Regions from separate parts of the Clavibacter quasicaliforniensis genome, predicted to be linked through region 1. Evidence: riboswitches for the same ligand, from Rfam matches in the RefSeq annotation. Region 1 holds a riboswitch; the other holds the start of a gene.
The links. A riboswitch is a leader RNA that binds a small molecule or an ion and turns the genes downstream of it on or off. The one in region 1 is predicted to bind thiamine pyrophosphate.

Region 1 (8,763 bases):
GCAGGATCGTGAGGCCCGCACCGGGGGCCGCGATCCAGATCGGGATCCCTCGGACGAGGAGGGCGAGCGGCCGGATCCCCGCGAACGGCAGGAGGAGCAGCTCGAGCAGCAGCGCCGCGCCCGCGGAGACCACGTCGAGGCTCAGCACGAGGACCAGGGTCAGCACGAGGGCGGCTGCGAGGCGCGCGACGGGGTTGACGGCGGCGAGGCCGGTGGCGCGAGCGGTGGGGGCGACGACGGACGGGGCGGCGCTCATCGCACGACCTCCAGGCGGGCCGCCCGGCCGGAGGCGGCGTCGAGGAGGAGGACGTCGTCCGCCAGCGCGCGGACGAGGTCGGCGTCGTGCGTGACGGCGAGGACCCCGACGCCGTCGCGGTCGACGAGGTCGGCGAGGAGCGCGACGAGCTCGGCCCAGGTGCGGGCGTCCTGCCCGAACGTCGGCTCGTCGAGGACGAGGAGGCGCGGCGCGGTCGCGAGGGCGGTCGCCACCGACAGGCGTCGCTTCTCCCCGCCGGAGAGGGTGAAGGGGTTCGCCTGCGCGAGGCAGTCGAGTCGCAGGCGCACGAGCAGCTCGTCGACGCGGCGGGCGGCGTCGGCGGGATCCATGCCCACCGCACGCGGCCCCACCTCGAGCTCGGCGCGCACGGTGCCGGCGAGGAACTGGTGCTCCGGATCCTGGAACACAGTTCCGATGCGCGCCGCGAGCTCGCGCGAGCGCCAGGCGGCGGGATCCGCGCCGAGGCCGTCGGCGAGGGCCGGCTCGGCGAGGAGCCGGCCGGACAGCGCGGGCAGCAGGCCGCCGAGCGTGAGCGCGAGCGTGCTCTTGCCGCCGCCGTTCGGGCCGGTGAGGGCGGTGACGCGGCCGGACGCGAGCGCGACGCCGATCCCGTCGGCGACCGCGGTGCCGCGCGCGCCGCCCCTGCCGATCGTGAGGCCGTCCGCGCGGAGGAGCGGCGCGGACGCGGCACGCTCCCGGCCGGGCGCGGCGGGCTCTCGTCCCGGCACCCAGACGCCCGCGGCCGCGAGGGACGCACCCTGGTCGCGGAGGACGTCGTCCGGCGTGCCGTCGGCGAGGATCCCGCCGTCCGCTCCGAGCACGACGACCCGGTCGACGAGGTCCTGCCACACGGCGACCCGGTGCTCGATGACGACGAGGGTGGCGCCGCTCCGCTCGACCACGGACTCGACGGCGCGCCGCACCTCCCCGACGCCCTCGGGGTCGAGGTTGGCGGTCGGCTCGTCGAGGAGGAGGAGCCCGGGCCGCATCGCGAGGACGCCGGCGAGGGCGAGGCGCTGCTTCTGCCCGCCGGAGAGCGCGGTGGTCGAGCGGTCGAGGGCGACGTCGAGCCCGACGGCGTCGAGCGCGGCGCGGACGCGGATCCAGATCTCGTCGCGCGGGACGCCGAGGTTCTCGCAGCCGAACGCGACGTCGTCGCCGACGCGGGAGAGGATCACCTGCGCGTCCGGATCCTGCAGCACGAGCCCCGCGCGGCCCCGGCGGGCGGCCGGATCCTGCCCGTCGACGAGGAGGCTGCCGCGGGTCTCCCCCTCGTCGTCGCCGCCGAGGACACCCGCGAGGGCGTGCATGAGCGTCGTCTTCCCCGCGCCGGACGCTCCGAGGAGCAGCACCCGCTCCCCCGGCTCGATGACCAGGTCGACGTCGCGGACCGCCCAGGCGCTCCGGCCCGCGTGCCGCCAGCCCCAGCCCTCGGCCCGGACGGACGCTCCGCCCGCCGCGTCGGCCGTCGCCTCGGGTCCGGCGAGCGGGACGTGCGAGGCGGCGACCGACGGCGTGCGACGGCCCGGCCGCCGCACGGTCAGACGCGGGCCGCGGTGTCGCGGCCCGAGGCGAAGCGCGAGAGAGCGCCGGTGCGGGCGAGCGCCCGGGCGACGAGCCACGAGAGCAGCCCGGCGATGACCGCGCCCGAGACGAGCGCGGCGACCGTGTAGATCGTGGCGAAGAGCGGGGTGGATCCCGGGTAGTAGGTGATGAGGTCGGTGATCGCCATGCCGAGCCCGGCTCCCATGCCCGCGAGCACGGCGACGTAGGCGCGCCAGTTCGCGTAGAGGAAGACGAGGAGCACGAGCTCCGCGCCGAGGCCCTGCGTGAGGCCGGAGAGGAGCGTGCCGACGCCCCACACGTTGCCGACCAGCATGGAGACGAACGCGGCGAGCAGCTCGCCGTAGAGGGCGGCGCCGGGCTTGCGGATCACGATGCCCGTGAGGACGCCCGCGAAAAGCCAGCCGCCGCCGGCCAGCGCCTGGAGGCCGGGGAGCAGCGGCTGGAAGAAGCCGCCGACCGGCACGGACGCCGTGTTCCAGATGACGAAGACGAGGCCGGAGGCGACGCCGAGGACGCTGGCCACGACGATGTCGATGACGCGCCAGCGGGCGCGCAGGCCGGAGCGGGGCGCGCGGGCGCCGGCGTCGGCGGGGACGGCGGATGCCGTGGACGAGGGTGATGCGGTCATTGGACGTGCCCTTCGGATGAGTGGAAGAGGGCACGGGTGCGAGATGGAAGCCTCCCTGCGCTGGCATGATCCAGATCAGGTTCGACGGTCGAAGACTGGGTGTCTTCCTCTCAGCCCGGCTCACCGGACTCCCGTGTTCGAGGCGATCCTAGCGCGCGGTCGACGCGCCCGGGACGCGGGCTCGGGATGCGGCCCGCCCCGGACGCACGGGAGCGCGGGCGCCCGAGGGCACCCGCGCTCCGCGGTGGTCGTGCGAGCCGACTACCTCAGCGTCTTGATGAGCTTGACGAGGACCTTGCCGGAGATCCAGATGACGGGCGTGGCCACCGCGAGCAGCGCGATGACGTTGGGCTGGAACCGTACCTCGCCGTCGGTGGCGATGTACGCGCCGATGGGCCAGGTGGCGCCGCCGCCCCCGCCGCCGCCGGCGACGTTGCCGTCGGAGTCGGGGAGGTCGCTGCCCCCGCCGAATCCGTACCAGGCGAAGGCCACGGGCACGATGGTCGAGCCGTCGATGTCGAGGGGGTCGCCGTAGACCGTCCCCACTCCGGCGTTCTTCACGTTCTCTGCGAGCTGTGCGACGAGGTTGGTCATGCGTCCCACCGTACCCCGCGGCGCCCCGAGGATGCCGGGCGATCCGCGTCCTCGCGGTAACCTCGCCCCTGGTGCGTCGCTGCGTCGCATCCGGCCTCCTGCCGTCGCGGCCCACGCTGATCCACCGCCTGCCCCGCCCCCGACGGACCCCGCGCACGCACGCCCGCGCGCCGTCGGCGGACGAGTCGACCCAACTGGAGGACCACTTGCACACCTGGCCCGGAAACCCCTACCCGCTCGGCGCGACCTTCGACGGGAGCGGCACGAACTTCGCGCTCTTCAGCGAGATCGCCGAGCGCGTGCAGCTGTGCCTCATCGAGGAGGACGGCACCGAGACCCGCGTGGACGTGACGGAGGTCGACGCGCACGTCTGGCACTGCTACCTCCCGCACGTGCAGCCGGGTCAGCGCTACGGCTACCGGGTCACCGGTCCCTACGAGCCGGAGAACGGGCACCGGTCGAACCCCGCGAAGCTGCTGCTGGATCCCTACGCCAAGGCCACGTGCGGCGAGTTCGACTGGGACCCGTCGCTGTTCGCGTACGAGTTCGGCGACCCGTCGAGCCGCAACGACGAGGACTCGGGACCGCACATGATGCTCGGCGTCGTGGTCAACCCGTTCTTCGACTGGGACGGCGACCGCCTCCCCCGCACCCCGTACAGCGAGACCGTCGTGTACGAGGCGCACGTGAAGGGGCTCACGCAGCTGAACCCCCGGATACCCGAGGAGCTGCGCGGCACGTACGCGGGCATCGCGCACCCCGCCGTCATCGACCACCTGCAGAAGCTCGGCATCACCGCCATCGAGCTCATGCCCGTGCACCAGTTCGTGCAGGACAACACGCTCCTGGAGAAGGGCCTCCGCAACTACTGGGGCTACAACACGATCGGCTTCTTCGCGCCGCACAACGCCTACTCGTCCACTGGCGAGCTCGGCCAGCAGGTGCAGGAGTTCAAGTCCATGGTGCGCGCGCTCCACGCCGCCGGCATCGAGGTCATCCTCGACGTGGTCTACAACCACACGGCGGAGGGCAACCACCTCGGGCCGACGCTCTCCTTCAAGGGCATCGACAACCAGGCCTACTACCGACTCATGGAGGACGACCCCACCTACTACATGGACTACACGGGCACGGGGAACTCGCTCAACGTGCGCCACCCGCACGCGCTGCAGCTGATCATGGACTCGCTGCGCTACTGGGTCACCGAGATGCACGTCGACGGGTTCCGCTTCGACCTGGCCTCGGCGCTCGCGCGCGAGTTCTACGACGTCGACAAGCTCGCCACCTTCTTCGAGCTCGTGCAGCAGGATCCGGTGGTGTCGCAGGTCAAGCTCATCGCCGAGCCCTGGGACGTGGGCCCCGGCGGCTACCAGGTGGGCAACTTCCCGCCGCAGTGGACCGAGTGGAACGGCAAGTACCGCGACACCGTCCGCGACTTCTGGCGCGGCGAGGCCTCCTCGCTCGGCGAGTTCGCGGCGCGCATCACGGGATCCGCCGACCTCTACGAGCACTCGGGGCGCCGGCCGGTGGCGTCGATCAACTTCATCACCGCGCACGACGGCTTCACGATCGCCGACCTCGTCTCCTACAACGAGAAGCACAACGAGGCCAACGGCGAGGACAACAATGACGGCGAGAGCCACAACCGCTCCTGGAACATGGGCGTGGAGGGGCCGACCGACGACCCGACCATCGCCACCCTGCGGGGGCGCCAGCAGCGGAACATGCTCGCGACCATGATCCTGTCGCAGGGCGTGCCGATGATCCTGCACGGCGACGAGCTCGGCCGCACGCAGCAGGGCAACAACAACACGTACGCGCAGGACAACGAGATCAGCTGGGTGCACTGGGACCAGGCCGACCAGCCGCTCGTCGAGTTCACCGCGTCCGTCGTGCGACTCCGCAAGGAGCACCCGACGTTCCGTCGCGGGCGCTTCTTCGACGGACGGCCCGTGCGCCGCGGCGAGGGCGAGCCGCTGCCCGACATCGTGTGGCTGGACGCGGACGCGACGCCGATGGTGGACGACGACTGGGAGTCGGGCCTCCGCGCGATCGGCATGTTCCTCAACGGCAACGGGATCCGCGGACGCGACCGCCGCGGCGAGGACATCTACGACACGCACTTCCTCCTCTACTTCAACGCGCACGACGAGCCCGTGTCCTTCACGCTCCCGTCGGACGAGTACGCGGACGCGTGGGAGACCGTGATCGACACCGCGGGCGTCGGAGCCGACTCGACGGCCCTCCGCGCGAGTAGCGTCGTGGACGTGGCGGCCAAGGCGCTCGTGGTGCTGCGCGCCTACACCGAGCCCGAGGTGGAGCCCGACCACTCGGTCGCGGCGAGCCTCGCCGTACTCACCCACGCGCAGGCCGACCGGCCGGCCGCAGACCCAAGGAGCGACATCAGTTGAGAACCCCCATCTCCACCTACCGGTTCCAGGTGCGGGAGTCGTTCGACCTCGCCGCCGTGGCCGAGCAGCTGCCGTACGTGAAGGACCTCGGCGCGGACTGGGTGTACCTCAGCCCGATCCTCGCGGCCGAGCCGGGATCCGACCACGGCTACGACGTGGTCGACCACTCGCAGGTGGACCCGTCCCGCGGCGGCGCGGCGGGGCTGAAGCAGGTCGCGGATCGCGCGCACGAGCTGGGCCTCGGCGTGCTGGTGGACATCGTCCCGAACCACGTGGGCGTCGCGACCCCGGTGGAGAGCCTCTGGTGGTGGGACCTCCTCACGCACGGCACCGCGAGCCGCTACGCCGACGCGTTCGACGTGGACTGGGACTTCGGGCGGGGCAAGGTGCGGATCCCCGTGCTCGGCGACGGCGAGACCGAGCTCGACGAGCTGGAGCTCGTGCGCGGCGACGACGGCACCGTCGAGCTCCGCTACTACGACCAGCGCTTCCCCGTGGCGCCCGGCACGGCCGAGGACGACGCGAACGCGCGCACTGTGCATGAGCGCCAGTCCTACGAGCTGATCAACTGGCGTCGCGCCGACGCCGAGCTCAACTACCGCCGCTTCTTCGCGGTCAACACGCTCGCGGGCATCCGCGTCGAGCTGCCCCGGGTCTTCGAGGAGTCGCACGCGGAGATCTCGCGCTGGTTCCGCGAGGGCCTCGCCGACGGCCTCCGGGTCGACCACCCAGACGGTCTCCTCGACCCGAAGGGGTACCTCGACGACCTCGCGCGGATCACGGGCGGCGCGTACGTGCTCGTGGAGAAGATCCTCGAGCCCGGCGAGACGCTGCCCACCGACTGGGCGACCGCCGGCACCACCGGGTACGACGCCCTCGCCGAGATCGACCGCGTGCTCGTCGACCCCGACGGCCAGGTCGAGCTCGACCACCTCGAGGCGTCGCTGCGCGGCCTGCCGCAGGGCGAGCTCACCAGCTGGGCCGACATGATCCGCGGCACGAAGCGCGGGATCGCCGACGGGATCCTCCGCAGCGAGGTGCTCCGGCTCGAGCGCCTCGTGGAGGATGCGCCCGCCGACGCCGCCGACGCGCTCGCGGAGCTGCTCGCGACCTTCCCCGTCTACCGCAGCTACCTGCCGGGCGGGCTCCACCACCTCGAGGAGGCCGCAGAGGCCGCGCGCGCGAGCCGCCCCGACCTCGTCGCCACCATCGACGCGCTCTTGCCGCAGCTCGCGGATCCGTCCACGCTCGTGGCCCAGCGCTTCCAGCAGACGAGCGGCATGGTCATGGCGAAGGGCGTCGAGGACACCGCGTTCTACCGGTACTCGCGCCTGGTCTCGCTCAACGAGGTCGGCGCCGACCCGTCGATCTTCGCGATCGACGTCGACGACTTCCACGCGCGCCAGCAGGAGCGCCAGCGCATCGCGCCGCACGCGATGACCACGCTCTCCACGCACGACACCAAGCGCGGCGAGGACGTGCGCGCCCGCATCGACGTGCTCTCCGAGACGCCCGAGGCGTGGCGCGACGCGCTCGGCCAGCTCCGCGAGGTGGCCCCGACCGGCGATGGCCCGTTCGAGAACCTGCTCTGGCAGACGCTCGTCGGCACCTGGCCCGCGTCGCGCGAGCGCCTGCACGCGTACGCCGAGAAGGCGTCGCGCGAGGCCGGCGACTCGACCACGTGGACCGCGCCAGACGAGGCCTTCGAGGAGCGCATGCACGCGCTCGTCGACGCGGCCTTCGACGACCCGCGCGCCCGCACGATCGTCGCCGGGCTCTACGACCGGCTCTCCGGCCCGGGCTGGTCGAACTCGCTCGCGGCCAAGGCCATCCAGCTCACGGCCCCGGGAATGCCCGACGTCTACCAGGGCAGCGAGCTGTGGGAGACGAGCCTCGTGGATCCCGACAACCGCCGCGAGGTCGACTTCGGCATGCGCCGCGCCGCCCTCGACGCCGTGCTCAAGGGCGCGGAGCCCGCGATCGACGAGACGGGGGCCGCCAAGCTCCTCGTCACGGCACGCGCGCTCCGCCTCCGCCGCGAGCACCCGGAGCTGTTCACCGGCTACGAGCCCGTGCGCGCCACCGGCGACGCCGCCGCCCACGTGATCGCCTTCGACCGGGGCGGCGCGATCACCGTCGCGACCCGCCTGCCGGTCGGCCTCGAGACCGGCGGCGGATGGGGATCCACGTCCCTCACGCTGCCCGAGGGCGAGCTCGTCGACCACGTCAGCGGCCGGCGCCTCGACGGCGGGCGCGTGTCCGTCGCCGCGCTCCTCGCCGACTACCCGGTCGCGATCCTCGCGCCCGCATCCACCGCAGCCGACCTCACCCCCGGGAGCCGAGCATGACCGACGACCGCTTCGACATCTGGGCCCCGAAGGCCCGCACCCTCGCCCTCTCCGTGGGCGACGAGCGCCTGCCGCTCTCGCCCGTCGGCGACGGCTGGTGGACCCTCGACGCCGACCGCGCAGAGGCCCTGCCCTCCGGCGACCTCGACTACGGCTACCTCGTGGACGACGCGGACACGCCGCTGCCGGATCCGCGCTCGCGTCGCCAGCCCGAGGGCGTCCACGGCCGCTCGCGGACGTACGACCCGTCGTCGTTCGCGTGGACCGACCAGGCGTGGACCGGGCGCCAGCTCGCCGGCGCCGTCATCTACGAGATGCACGTCGGCACCTTCACGCCCGACGGCACGCTCGACTCCGCCATTGACCGGCTCGACCACCTGGTCGCGCTGGGCGTCGACCTCGTGGAGGTGCTGCCGGTCAACGGCTTCAACGGCACGCACAATTGGGGCTACGACGGGGTCCTCTGGTACACGGTGCAGGAGACGTACGGCGGACCCGAGGCCTACCAGCGCTTCGTCGACGCATGCCACGCGCGCGGCCTGGGCGTCGTGCAGGACGTCGTCTACAACCACCTCGGCCCGTCCGGCAACTACCTGCCCGTCTACGGCCCGTACCTCCACGAGGCGTCGGCGAACACGTGGGGATCCAGCCTCAACCTCGACGGCGAGGACTCCGGCCCCGTCCGCGAGTACATCATCGACAACGCGCTCATGTGGCTCGGCGACTACCACGTCGACGCGCTGCGCCTGGACGCGGTGCACGCGCTCGTGGACGACACGGCGACGCACCTCCTCGAGGAGCTCGCGGTGCAGGTGGACGTGCTGTCCGCGCACGTCGGGCGCCCGCTCACGCTCATCGCGGAGTCCGACCTCAACGACCCGAAGCTCATCACCTCGCGGGAGGCGCACGGCTACGGGCTCGACGCGCAGTGGAGCGACG
Region 2 (8,763 bases), 750 kb from region 1:
ACTAGTCGCGGTCCTGGCCGCGCCGGTACCGCGCCATGGTGATCGAGTAGGCGAAGGCGAACAGGAGGACGGCCCAGACGGCGGCCGGGGCCGCTTGGTCGGCGGCGGGACGCCCGGCTACGAGCGGCACGATCACCAGCTGCGACACCAGGTAGAAGGCGGGGAGGATGGCGGCGTCGCGTGCAGCGCGGATGCGTCGCCGCCGCAGCTCGTCCGGGCTCATCCGATCAGGATGCGCGTCGGAGGCCGGCGGCGAGCGGACCCTCCCCAGCGCGGATCAGCCGCGCTCGGCCTTCTTGCGTGCCCGCTCCGCCTTCCGCGCCGCGCGGCGCTCGCGGGCCACGGCGTCCTGCGCGTCCTGCGTCGGGTTCGAGCGCCTGGTCCCGATGACCGCGAAGCCGAGGAGGATCACCACGACCGCCATGACGGGGTAGATCACGAAAGACAGGACCACGGGGTCTCCTCGGCTCGGTGCTCCCGAGCGTACCGACCGGATCCGCCGGGTCAGTCCTCGAGGGCCGCGCCGCGGAGGTCCGGGAGGGTGAGCGCGGCGGCCGCGGCCACCGCGAAGACCGCCGCGAAGACGCCGAACGGCAGCGCGACGCCGCCGAGCGCGAGGAGCGGCGGCACGCACAGCGGCGCGACGATCGACGCGAGCCGCCCGAAGCCCGCCGCGCTGCCGGCGCCCGTCGCGCGCACCCGGGTCGGGTACAGCTCCGGTGTCACGGCGTAGAGCGCGCCCCACGCGCCGAGGTTCGAGAACGACATGAGGGCGCCGAACACGAGGATCGTCGTGACGGAGTCGGCCGTCCCGAAGAGACCGGCCGACACCGCGGATCCCGCGAGGAAGACCGCGAGCGTCACGCGTCGCCCCCAGCGCTCGACCAGCCAGGCCGACACCGCGTACCCGGGCAGCTGCGCGAGCGTGATGAGCAGCGTGTACTCGAACGAGCGCACGAGCGAGAAGCCCTGCGCGACGAGCAGCGTCGGCAGCCAGATGAAGGCGCCGTAGTAGGCGAAGTTGACGCAGAACCACACGATCCAGAGGGAGAGCGTGCGGCGGCGGAGGCGCGCGCCGAAGAGGCGCTCGCGAGGCGCGGCGTCGGCGGCGGGCGCGTCGGTCTCGCTGCCGGCCGCGGCATCCACGACGCGGGCCTCGGCCGTCGAGCCCACGGCGCCGTCCGTCGAGGGATCCGCCCCCGCCGCCCGTTCGAGGTCGCGCACCACGCGCTCGGCCTCGCGGTGCCGCCCCTTCGCCTCGAGGAACCGCACCGACTCCGGCAGGCGCAGCCGCACGACGATCGCCCACACCGCGGGCACCGCGCCGAGCGCGAGCGCCCACCGCCAGCCGTCGTCGCTCGAAGGGATCACGAGGTAGCCGATGAGCGCCGCGGCGGTCCAGCCGACGGCCCACGAGGACTCGAGGACCACGATGACGCGGCCCCGGATCCGGGCGGGCGAGAACTCGCTGACCAGCGTCGACGCGACCGGCAGCTCGGCGCCGAGCCCGAGCCCCACGACGAAGCGCAGCGCGATGAGCGCGCCCACCGACATCGCGAGCGCCGAGACGCCCGTGGCCACCCCGTAGACGAGCAGCGTGAGCGCGAACACCTGGCGGCGGCCGATCCGGTCGGCGACCAGGCCGCCGACGCTCGCGCCGATGGCCATGCCGAGGAACCCGGCGGATGCGACGAACCCGAGCTGCCCGGCGTCCGCCTTCCACACGACGGCCAGCTGCGCGATCACGAACGAGATGAGCCCGACGTCCATCGCGTCGAGCGCCCAGCCGACGCCGCTGCCGCCGAGGATGCGGGAGTGGGCGCGGGTCCAGGGGAGTCCGTCGAGGCGCTGGGCGCGCGTGCGCGGCGGGGTGGTCGTGGTCATGGTCCTGGCTTCCGGGAGGGCGCTCTGGCGGTCGCGCGCCTCGCGGGGAGAGGGGAGGCGCTCGCGGTGGGTCGAGCGTAGCGCCGGGGCGGGCCGCAGCCCGCCCCGCGGCGTCAGAGCTGGCGGACCCGCTCCGCCAGGCGCTCGAACGCCGCCGCGTGCGTGACCCGCAGCGCGTCCCACGACGCCGTCATGTCGACCTGCTCGGGATCCGCGACCACCTCCGCGAAGCCGTGCTGCGCGCGCGGCACCGCGTCGCCCGGCAGCACGAGCGACTGGATGAACGCGCCCGTGTCCTCCGAGAACGTGAGCGTGTGGCTCGCGACGTTGCGGTGCCAGTCGTCCGACGGCCACGACAGGAACGCCACGTGGCGCGGAGCGACGCCCGTCTCCGACGCCGACACGTAGCTGCCGTAGTGCTCCTCGCCGGGCGACAGGATCTTGTAGGAGCCGTTGTCGAGGTACACCAGCAGGGCCTCGTCGAACGGCTTCTCGCCGTACATCGCGGTGTAGCGGAGCGCGTGCACGAGCACCGGTGCGCCGAGCGGCACCGGGAGCGCGGCCGCCGGGGTGGCGGTCGGCGCCGCGACGGACGCGGGGGCGGCCGGGCGCAGGAACTCCCCGTCGGTCACGTGCGCGCCCCAGGTGGTGGCGTCGACGGGGTCGTCGCCGTCCTCCAGCACCGCGATGTGCTCCATCGGCGCGTGGGCCGTGGCACCGTGCCAGTGCTCCTCGCCGGCCTCGATGTACACGGATCCGCCGGGCCCGACCTCGACGACCTCGCCACCGCGCGTGCCCACCCGGGCGATGCCCGAGGTCACGTGCAGCGTCTGGCCGAGGACGTGGGAGTGCCACACGGTGCGGGCGCCGGCCGCGAAGGTGACGGCCGCGACGACCGCGCGCTGCTCGGGGGTCTGCGGGGTGGAGAGCCAGCGGAGGCGGACCTCGCCCGTGAACTGGTGGTCGGGCATCGTGACGGCGGGGGTCTCAGCCTGGACGCGCATGCGGTGTCCTCTCTGTCGGGCACGAGGGTGCCCGGGTCGTGGAACGGGGAGCCCCGGCGCGGTGGTCGCGTCGGGGCACGGGCATCCTCCCGCGGGTGCCGCTGGGAGGGGGCCGGGGCGTCCCCAGGCGCGTGCGGGATCCGCGTCACGCGTCCGCCGCCCCGGTTCAGCCGAGCGCCTCAGCCGAGCGCCTCAGCCGAGCGCCTCCGGGGCGCGGAAGAAGTCGCGCTCGTACGCCGACGACAGGCGGGACGCCTCGAGCATCGCGGCCCGCCGGGTCGGACCCGCGATCACCGCCGCCTCGTCCACCAGCTCGCAGGCGCGCCGCGTGGCCGCCGCGAAACCCGGATCCGCGTACGTCGCCAGCCACGCCGCGTACGGATGGGCCTCGCCCGCGGAGGCCGCCGCGGATCCCGCCGTCCGGAGCCTGGTGCCCACGTCCGCGTAGATCGTGAAGCAGGGGAGCAGAGCCGCGACGAGCACCGAGTAGTCGCTCGTCGCGGCGTGCGCGAGCAGGTGGTCGACGTAGGCGCGCGTCACCGGTGCGGCGACCGCGGGCGCGGGATGCCGGGACAGCCACTCCTCGTGCAGCGCCGACTCGGCGGCGATCGCGTCGGCGGCGCCGCGCGCCCACACGACCTGCGCGTCGGGCGTCGGCGCGAGCTGGCTCGCCCGGGCGAGCACCCGCGAGTACGCCCGCAGGTAGATCGCGTCCTGCGCGAGGTAATGCGAGAACCACGCCTCGGGCAGGGTGCCGTCGCCGAGGCGGCGGACGAAGGGGAGGTCGTCGATCTCGCGGCGGAGGTCGGCGGATCCGGCCCACATCTCCGCGGAGATCGGCCCGGCGTGGGTGCCGGCCGCGTCCCACAGCGCGCGCAGGTGGTCGAGCGGGCCGGCACCGGATCCGACCTCGAGGTCCTCGGCGTGCGCGAGCGATCCGGTGAGCCAGGCCTTCGCCTCCGTCAGCGCGTTCAGCCAGTCGCCGCGCCGCGGGTGCAGGGTCGCGAGCGCGCTGGAGAGGGAGCAGCCGGTGCCGTGCGTGCTGGTCGTCGCGATGCGCGGGCCGTCGACGACGGTCACCGACGGATCCGCGCCGCCCGCACCCGGGGTGACGAGCGCGTCCGGGCAGTCGTCGACGCGCAGGTGCCCGCCCTTGACGACCACGCGGACGCCGTGCCGCGCCGCGAGGGCCCGGCCCTGCGCGAGAGCCTCGTCCCAGCCGTCGGCCTCGCGCTCGCCGAGGAGCACGGCGAGCTCGGGCAGGTTCGGCGTGACGACGTCGGCGAGCGGCAGCAGGCGCCGGAGCGCCTCGGTCGCGTCGGCGTCGAGGAGGGCGTCGCCGGACTGGGCGACCATCACCGGATCCAGCACCACGACCGGCGGGCGCACCGCGCGCAGCCAGTCGGCGACCTCGTCGACCACGGCGGCGGATCCGAGCATGCCGACCTTCACGGCGTCGATCACGACGTCGTCGGACACCGCGTCGAGCTGCGCGCGCAGGAACGCGACGGGCGGCACGTGGATCTCCCGCACGCCCGTCGTGTTCTGCGCGACGAGCGCCGTGACGACGGCCATGCCGTAGCCGCCGTTCGCCGCGATGGACTTGAGGTCGGCCTGGATGCCGGCGCCGCCCGTGGGATCCGTGCCGGCGATGCTGAGGACGCGGGGGACGCGGGTGGGGTCGGCTGCTGCGGGTGGCGCGGCGCTCGCCGTGTCGGCAGGATCCGCGCCGGGCGCGTCGGGTCCCGTCGCCTCCGCGGGCCCGGCCGCGGTCACGCCGGCGCGCACCCGCGCCCACGCCTCCGCCAGCTCGCGCGCCGCGGCGCACGGGTCCTCCGCCGCGCAGATCGCCGACACGACGGCCGTCCCCGCGCCGCCCGCCGCCGCGATCGCCTCGACGTCGCGCACGTCGACCCCGCCGATCGCGACGCACGGGACGGGGGAGAGCCCCGCGATGATCCCGAACCCGTCGTGCCCGAGCGGCGTCGGGTGGTCGGGCTTGGTGCTCGTGGGGCGGATCACGCCGACGCCGAGGTAGTCGACCGTGCCGGCCGGCATCGTACGCACCGCCTCGACGTGGGCGGGCGTGTTCGCGGTGAGGCCCACGACGAGGCGGCGATCCGGGCTCGCGGCGTCGAGCATCCGGCGCACGAGGTCGGCCGGCACGTCCGACTGGCCCACGTGCACGCCGTCCACGCGCGCACCGCGGGCGAGCGCGGCGAGCACCACGTCGACGCGGTCGTCGACGAGCAGCAGCGGACGCCGTGCGGATGGATGCGCGGCCGCATGGGCGTCGATGGCCTCCGCGGCCGCGACCACCGTCGCCAGCAGCTCGGCCGCGCTCGCGCGCTTGTCGCGGATCTGCACCGTCGTCGCCCCGCCCGCCACCGCCGCGGCGACGACCGCGGGCACGCCGCGCGCGCCGCACAGCGCGGGATCGGTGACGAGGTAGACGGAGAGGTCGAGCCCGCTCACGAGAGGCGCTCGCGCTGGGCGACGAGCTCGGGCGTGACGGCGTCGAGCGCGTCGAGCAGCCCGACCGCGAAGGATCCCGGCCCGCGCGCCCCCTCCGCGGCGATCTCCGCCGCGACCGTGTACACGCTCGTCGCGGCGACGGCGGCCCGCAGCGGATCCGGATCCAGCGACGCGAACGCCGCCATCACGGCCCCGAGCGCGCAGCCGCCACCCGTGACCTTCGTGAGCAGCGCGTCGCCGGTGTGCACCCGGACGACCCGGTGGCCGTCCGTGATGTGGTCGACCGGCCCCGAGATCGCGACCACCGTGCCGAAGGTGCGCGCCAGCAGCGTGGCGGCGTCGAGCGCGGCCTCGACCTCGTCGGTGGCGTCGACCCCGCGGCCGCCCGCGCCGCCGGTCGCGAGCGCGATGATCTCGGACGCGTTGCCGCGCACGACCGTCGGCGACAGCGCCACGAGCTCGTGCGTGAGCCGCGTCCGCACGGGCAGGGCGCCGACCGCGACGGGATCCAGCACCCACGGCGTCCCCGCCTCGCGCGCCGCGTGCGCGGCCTCGACCGCGGCCTCCCGCTGCTCCGCGTGCGGCGTGCCGAGGTTGACGAGCAGGCCCGACGCGATCCGCGCGAACGGCCCCGCCTCGGTCGGCACGTCCGTCATCGCGGGCGCGGCGCCCAGCGCGAGGAGGACGTTCGCGGTGAAGCCGGTGACGACCGCGTTGGTGATGCACTGCACGAGCGGTTGGCGCTCCCGCAGCAGGAGGAGGAGATCCGCCGATGCGGTCCCCGTCCCCGTGATCTCGTGGGCCGATGGGCGCGCAGCGCTCATGATGACATCCCTCCGCCGGTGCGAACCGGATCAGGTGCGACGGGTCTCATCTCAGCCCTCGTGGGCACCCCGTGTCAGGGATCCACCCTAGGGGGAGCGCGCGGGAGCGTGCCTAAGCCGGGCGGTCGCCCCCGGCCCCGACCTCACGTGCTCGCTGGAGTCGGCTGGCGACGAACCGCGCGACCGCGAGGATCAGGCCGATCAGCACGGCGGCGAGACCCAGCACGATCGCCGCCTTCTCGAACGACGTCATCCCCGTGATCCGCAGGTACAGCGACGTGTCGATCTCCCCGTAGAGGGCGTCGAACATCGAGAAGCGATGGAGGTAGCCGAGCCCCGCCGTCGCCGCCGCCGCCATGCCCGCGCCGATCAGCAGGGCGGAGATCACGGCCGAGGACCGCGATGCCGGCCCGGCGGAGGCGCGCCTCAGGCCAGCCCCGCCACGTCGAGCACCCACGCGTAGTCGTTGGCGCGCTCGCGCCACGCGTCGTAGCGGCCCGACTTGCCGCCGTGGCCGGCCTGCATCTCGGTGCGCAGCAGCACGGGCGCGCCGACCTCGCGGAGGCGGGCCGTCCACTTCGCGGGCTCGACGTAGAGCACGCGCGTGTCGTTGAGGCTCGTGACCGCGAGGATCCGCGGGTACTGCACGCCCTCGCGCACGTTCTCGTACGGCGTGTACGACTTCATGTACGCGTACACCTCGGGGTCGTGCAGCGGGTCGCCCCACTCGTCCCACTCGATCACGGTGAGCGGCAGCGACGGGTCGAGGATGCTCGTGAGCGCGTCCACGAACGGCACGCCCGCGAGGATCCCGGCGAACCGATCCGGCGCGATGTTCGCGACCGCGCCCATCAGGAGTCCGCCCGCGCTGCGGCCCTCGGCCACGAGCTTCTCGGGGCTCGTCCACCCGCGCGCGATGAGGTGGTCGGCGGCCGCGACGAAGTCGGTGAACGTGTTCTTCTTGGTGAGCGTCTTGCCCTCGTCGTACCAGCGCCGACCCATCTCGCCGCCGCCGCGCACGTGCGCGATGACGAAGGCCATGCCCCGGTCGAGCAGCGACAGCCGGGCGATGGAGAACGACGGGTCGATGCTCGCCTCGTAGGAGCCGTAGCCGTAGAGCAGGAGCGGCGCGGGCGTGCCGGGGTGCACGAGGCCGCGCTTGTAGATCACGGACAGCGGGATCTCCGTGCCGTCCTCCGCGGTCGCCCACTCGCGGGTCTGCACGTAGTCGTCGGGGTCGTAGCCGCCGCGCACCGGCTGCTGCTTGAGCAGGCGCAGCTCCCGGGTCGCGAGCACGTAGTCGTAGGTGGTGGCCGGGGTCGCGAGGCTCGTGTAGCCGAGGCGGACGGTGGGCTGCGCGAACTCGGGGTTGCCCGCGGTGCCGACCGTGTAGATCGGCTCGTCGAACGCGATCTCGTGCAGCTGCTCGCCGTCGAGCACGCGGTCGAAGGGGATCACGCCGACGCGGGTGAGGCCCTCGCGGCGGTAGGAGATCACGAGGTGGTCGGCGAACGCGCTGGCGTCCTCGAGGCGCACCTCGTCGTCGTGGGGGATGACGACCTGGCGGTCGGTCGTGGAGGTCGGGTCGTCGGCGGGTACGTCGATCAGCTCGAAGTTGGTGGCGCCGTCGTTGTGCAGGATGAGGAGCCGGTCGGATCCGTCGATGACCGCGTGGTCGACGTCGTACTCGACCCCGTGGCGGCGCGGCCACACCGAGCGGAACGTGCCCGTGGGATCCCCGGCGTCGAGCAGCAGCACCTCCGTGGTGATCTTCGAGCCGACGTAGATGGTGAGGTACTGGCGGCTGCGCGTCATGCCGAAGCCGACGAAGTAGCTCTCGTCGGGCTCGGTGAAGACCTTCACGTCCTGCGACGCGGGGGTGCCGACGCGGTGGCGCCACACGGTGTCCGGGCGCCAGGCGTCGTCGACCGTGACGTAGAAGAGGTGGTCGCCGTGCGCCGAGAACGTGGCGCCGTGGCTGGTGCCGGGGATCTCGTCGGCGAGGTCCTCGCCCGTGGTCAGGTCACGGATCTTGAGCGTGAACCGCTCGTCGCCCTCGGTGTCGGTGGAGTAGGCGAGGAGCGATCCGTCGGGGCTGACCTCGAACGCGCCGAGGGAGAAGAACTCGTGGCCGTCCGCCTCGGCGTTGGAGTCGAGGAGCACCTGCTCGCCGGGGACCGAGACGCCGTCGGCCGCGGGCTCGATGGCGGGCGGCGTCCAGTCGTCGGGGCCGGCGACGGGACGGCGGCAGCGGATCGCGTACTGCGATCCCTCGACCGTGCGTGCGTAGTACCACCAGTCGCCCTCGCGGACGGGGACCGAGAGGTCGGTCTCCTGCGTGCGGTCCTTGATCTCCGTGAAGATCCGCTCGCGCAGCGACGCCAGGTGCGCGGTCGCGCCTTCCGTGTACGCGTTCTCGGCCTCGAGGTGCGCGATGACCCGCGCGTCGTCCTTGTCGCGCAGCCACTCGTAGCGGTCCACGAACGTGTCGCCGTGGAACGTGCGCTCGATCGGGCGCTGCTCCGCGACGGGAGGGGTGGAGGGGGAGTCGGATGCGGGGGAGGAGACGGCCGGGA

Region 2: it holds a riboswitch for thiamine pyrophosphate, as region 1 does, so the genes downstream of both, thiM (hydroxyethylthiazole kinase) here and NL142_RS07565 (ECF transporter S component) in region 1, are expected to answer to the same signal.

What each region holds. Positions count from the first base shown of each region.
Region 1 is NZ_CP139624.1:1,567,941-1,576,703, reverse strand. Features, by position in the region: gene NL142_RS07575 (energy-coupling factor transporter transmembrane component T family protein) at 1-256, opposite strand, end outside; gene NL142_RS07570 (ABC transporter ATP-binding protein) at 253-1,815, opposite strand; gene NL142_RS07565 (ECF transporter S component) at 1,818-2,471, opposite strand; TPP riboswitch at 2,507-2,607, opposite strand; gene NL142_RS07560 (hypothetical protein) at 2,733-3,065, opposite strand; gene glgX (glycogen debranching protein GlgX) at 3,272-5,476, shown strand; gene treY (malto-oligosyltrehalose synthase) at 5,473-7,824, shown strand; gene treZ (malto-oligosyltrehalose trehalohydrolase) at 7,821-8,763, shown strand, end outside.
Region 2 is NZ_CP139624.1:2,319,473-2,328,235, reverse strand. Features, by position in the region: gene NL142_RS11105 (hypothetical protein) at 2-223, opposite strand; gene NL142_RS11100 (hypothetical protein) at 278-454, opposite strand; gene NL142_RS11095 (MFS transporter) at 505-1,884, opposite strand; gene NL142_RS11090 (cupin domain-containing protein) at 1,998-2,888, opposite strand; gene NL142_RS11085 (bifunctional hydroxymethylpyrimidine kinase/phosphomethylpyrimidine kinase) at 3,081-5,363, opposite strand; gene thiM (hydroxyethylthiazole kinase) at 5,360-6,187, opposite strand; TPP riboswitch at 6,178-6,269, opposite strand; gene NL142_RS11075 (hypothetical protein) at 6,300-6,575, opposite strand; gene NL142_RS11070 (S9 family peptidase) at 6,614-8,763, opposite strand, start outside.